One region of the Streptacidiphilus cavernicola genome, then DNA from elsewhere that is predicted to be linked to it. Evidence: riboswitches for the same ligand, from Rfam matches in the RefSeq annotation. Region 1 holds a riboswitch; the other holds the start of a gene.
The links. Region 1 has a riboswitch for glycine ahead of gcvT (glycine cleavage system aminomethyltransferase GcvT). Riboswitches for the same ligand answer to the same signal wherever they lie in the genome.

Region 1 (2,177 bases):
CCGGCCGACGAACGCGCCGCCGTTGGTGGTCTTGTCGAAGCGGACCACCCGGCCGAGCCCGGCGTCGAAGGGGGTGAGCGCGGTGCTCAGCTCGTGCCCGTACAGCGGCATCCCGGCCTCCAGCCGCAGCGTGTCGCGGCAGGAGAGCCCGCACGGGACCAGCCCGGCCGGGGCGCCCGCGGCGGACAGCGCGGACCACAGGTGCTCGGCGTCGCCGGGGGCGGTGAACAGCTCGAAGCCGTCCTCGCCGGTGTAGCCGGTCCTGGCCAGCAGCGCCGGACGGCCGGCCACGGTGGCGGGGAGGCAGGTGTAGTACTTCAGCCCCGGCAGGTCCGCGTCGGTGAGCGAGGCCAGGATCGCGGTGGCCTCCGGGCCCTGGATCGCGATCAGCGCGTAGGCGTCCCGGTCGTCCCGTACGACGGCGTCGAAGCCCTCCGCGCGGGCGGTCAGCTGGTCCAGCACCAACTGGGCGTTGGAGGCGTTGGCGACGACCAGGAACGCGTCCTGGTCGGTGCGGTAGACGATCAGGTCGTCCAGGATGCCGCCGTCCTCGGCGCAGATCATGGTGTAGCGGGCGCGGTTCAGGCCGAGCGCGGAGACGAAGCCGACCAGCGCGTGGTCCAGCAGTTCCCCGGCCTGCGGGCCGACCACGGCGATCTCGCCCATGTGGGAGAGGTCGAACAGCCCGGCCCGGGTACGGACGGCGATGTGCTCCTCGCGCTCGCTGCCGTACCGCAGCGGCATGTCCCAGCCGGCGAAGTCGGTCATGGTCGCGCCGAGGGCGCGATGGAGGGTGTCGAGTGCGGTGTGTCGCAGGCTCATGGGGGCGCTCCTAAGCTCTCAAGGACATGCTGCGGCAGGGCTCCCCCTCTGTCGCTGCGACCTGAGAGCTTCACCGCGTCCGTCCGGCCCCGGGGCGGTGCCGCGAGCGGCGGGTCGGGGGCGGGCGGGGTGCGGCTTGCACCGTTGGTGGGCCGGGCTCGCTGCTCCGAGGAGCGCGCCGGCCGCTTTCCAGATATGCCTCACCCGTGCGGTAGCTGTGCCTGAGAGATTCCGGGGAGGGCTTGCTCCTTCGGCGCCGACTGCGCCCCTCCGGACGGGTCCGGGGGACGGCCTGGCTCTCCCGCGCGGGCTGAAACGGCCTGTGTGAAGTTGTGGACCGCGCCCATCATGGCATGCCCGGCCCCCGGACCGTGCGACACGCTGACCCGGCCCGGCCCTCCCGCTACCCTGGCCTGCGGGCACGACCGTGCGGCGACGACACGGCAGAGCGCACGGCAGAGCGAACGGCAGAGCGAACGGCGGTAGCAGACAGATGCAGCACCCGACGATCCCGGCGCAGGCCCAGGGCTGGCCCGCGAACGAGCTGGAGCGGGTGCTGGTCGCCGCGGTCGGCGACCCGGGGGCGACCCCCCGGGTGGTGGAGGTGCTGCGGCGGAGCCAGGTCTGGGTCCCGCTGCCCGGCGGCCGCGGCCCGGACGGCGGGACGCTGGCGCTGCCGACCACCGAGCTGGCCGGACAGCCCTTCGTGCCGGTGTTCAGCTCCGAGGACCAGTTCCGCCGGATCGCCGGGAACATGGCGTTCACCGTCGCCCCGGTGCACGAGCTGGCGCTGGGGATGCCGCTGGGCGTCGGCATCGTGGTCAACCCGGAGGGCGCGGTGGGCATCCCGATCCCCGCGGCCGGGGTGGTCGAGCTGCGGGCGGGCGCGGTCGTGGCCGGACCGGTGGTCGGTTCGCACGGCGCCCCGCTGCCGGAGGGCGCCAGGGTCGGCCTGCGCCAGCCGGAGCCCCATGAGGAGCCGCTCGGCTTCCTCGCCGCCGCGGTCAACGAACTCGCGGGCACCGGGCTGGTGCTGACGGCCCGTCGGGTGCTGGCGCAGGTCGAGGCCGAGCCGGAGAAGCTGTTCGTCGGGGTCGAGTTGGACCGCGCGCTGCCGGAGACCCCGGAGCTGCGGGACGCCGTGGTGGCCGCGCTGGGCCGGGCGCTCGGCGCGGAGCCGCTGCCCTGGGCGCTGGACGTGGTCCTGCTCGACTCCGCCTACGACCCGGTCGGTGACTGGATGCGGATGTCGGTCGCCCCGTTCTTCGAACGCGACCGCTCCGGGCACTAGGCTTGCCGTTCGAACGCACGGCGCGGCACGGCCAGGGGAGCGGGTAGCAGTGGTCCAGTCAGGC
Region 2 (2,177 bases), on a different contig from region 1:
GGCCCGCCGAAGCCCATCGGGACGCCGAAGCGCTGGGTGGTGCCGATCGCGATGTCCGCGCCGAGCGAGCCGGGGGAGGCGATCAGGGTCAGCGCCAGCAGGTCGGCGGCCACCGCGACGATCGCGCCGAGGCCGTGCGCCTGCGCGATCACCGGCGCGAGGTCGCGGACCGCGCCGGACGCGCCCGGGTACTGCAGCAGCACGCCGAAGACGCCGCGCTCGGCCAGCTCCGCCGGGATGCCCGCGCTGAGGTCGGCGACCACGGTCTCCACGCCCGCCGGGACGGCGCGGGTCCGGATCACCGCGACGGTCTGCGGCAGGGTGTCCGCGTCGATCACGAAGACGCCGCCCTTGACCTTGCCGACCCGGCGGGCCAGCGCGACCGCCTCGGCCGCGGCGGTGCCCTCGTCCAGCAGCGAGGCGCCGGAGGTGGGCAGCCCGGTGAGGTCGGCCACCACGGTCTGGAAGTTGATCAGCGCTTCGAGCCGCCCCTGCGAGATCTCCGGCTGGTACGGCGTGTACGCGGTGTACCAGGACGGGTTCTCCAGCACGTTGCGGAGGATCACCGGCGGGGTGAAGGTGCCGTGGTAGCCGAGTCCGATCATGGGGCGCAGCACCTGGTTGCGCCCGGCCAGCTCGCGCAGCTCGGCCAGCACCTCGGCCTCGGAGCGGGCGGCGGGCAGGTCCAGCGCCTCCAGGCTGCGGATCGCGGCCGGGACGGCGGCGGCGGTCAGCTCGTCCAGGCTGCTGTAGCCGACCTGGGCCAGCATCTTGGCCTGCGCGTCGGCGTCGGGCCCGATGTGCCGGTGCTCGAACAGCGACTGGTCGAAGGGGGAAGTCGGGGAGCTCATGGCGGGGAAGCCTCCTGGTCGGACCCGAGTGGCACAGTGGGTGTGCCGGGACGACCTCCCCCTCTGTCATGTGAACCTGAGAGCTTCACCGGCCGAGGCCGGTTTTCACCGTCGGTGAGCGGCCGTGCTGGACGGACCGCTGCTTTCCAGAGTTGACCTCGCGCGCACGGTACGGATGCCTGAGAGATTCCGGGGAGGAGTTGCTCCTTCGGCGCCGCGGCGGTGCACGGACTCTCCCGCGCGCGCTCGACCGGTCACCGCCAAGACTATCAGCGTGCCCCATGCCGAGCTCGAATGGCCCAGCGACACACCCGCACGGCAGCCCAGCGCTCGACAAATCGATCTTTGTGCCTTTTCGTATGAGTTGACCAGTATTGCCCTGAGTGGCTGCGCGCGTGCGCGATCGGACGGCGCGATCGGACAGGGCGCATCCCCGCCGTGAGGAGTGGACGAGCGTGCAGACCGATATCGACCCCAGGGACCTGATCGGCCACAAGGCCGTGGACCGCAACGGCGACAAGATCGGCACCGTCGACGAGGTGTACCTCGACGACGCCTCCGGCCGTCCCGAGTGGGCCGCGGTCCGCACCGGACTGTTCGGCCGCGACGCCTTCGTTCCACTGACCAGCAGCGAGTTCGTCAGCGACGAACTGCGCGTCCCCTACGACAAGTCCCAGGTGAAGGACTCCCCCGACTTCGGCGTGGGCCAGCACCTCTCACCCGAGCAGGAGCTGCAGCTCTACCGCTACTACGGCCTGGACGTGCCGGAGGGCAACGGCAAGTCCGGTGCGGGCGAGGCAGCGGCCAAGGGCTCCCCGGCCGCTGCCGCGCCGGGCAGCGCGGCTGCGGCGACCGGCACCGCGGGCGCCGCCGCCCCGGCCGCTGCCGCCGCCGCTGTCGCCGCGACCGCCTCGGGTACCGACGGACGCACCCCGATCGCCCCGCCCGCCCCGGCCAGGACCCAGCCCGCCGAGGCCGTCGGCCGCCCGGCCCCGGCCGCCGCGGACACCAGCCGCACCGCCGCCTTCATGGCGTCCCCGTCGTCGGCGCAGTCCGCCCCGGCCGAGCCGACCCCCTCGCTGGCCAAGGCCGCGCCGCGCCCCGACCCGCTGACCGACCCGCTCACGGATCCGCTCAGCGACCCGCTCCCCCGCGCCGCCGCGCAGAGCGCGGACACCGGCTCGACCGGGGAGTCGCTGGGCGACCTCTCCCGGACCGCGGTGCCGGAGCCGATCGAGTTCGTCTGCCGCGAGGAGCGGCTGGACGTCTCCACCGAGTGGCGCGTCCTCGGCCGTGCCCGGCTGCGCAAGTACGTCACGGCCGAGC

Region 2: another riboswitch for glycine. It lies ahead of gcvP (aminomethyl-transferring glycine dehydrogenase); the one in region 1 lies ahead of gcvT (glycine cleavage system aminomethyltransferase GcvT).

The regions. Positions count from the first base shown of each region.
Region 1 covers NZ_JBHFAB010000024.1:75,710-77,886, forward strand. The annotation lists gene gcvT (glycine cleavage system aminomethyltransferase GcvT) at 1-822, opposite strand, end outside; glycine riboswitch at 1,022-1,136, opposite strand; gene ACEZDE_RS26905 (enhanced serine sensitivity protein SseB) at 1,316-2,113, shown strand; gene ACEZDE_RS26910 (enhanced serine sensitivity protein SseB C-terminal domain-containing protein) at 2,163-2,177, shown strand, end outside.
Region 2 covers NZ_JBHFAB010000032.1:12,863-15,039, reverse strand. The annotation lists gene gcvP (aminomethyl-transferring glycine dehydrogenase) at 1-851, opposite strand, end outside; glycine riboswitch at 905-1,008, opposite strand; glycine riboswitch at 1,009-1,100, opposite strand; gene ACEZDE_RS30620 (PRC and DUF2382 domain-containing protein) at 1,307-2,177, shown strand, end outside.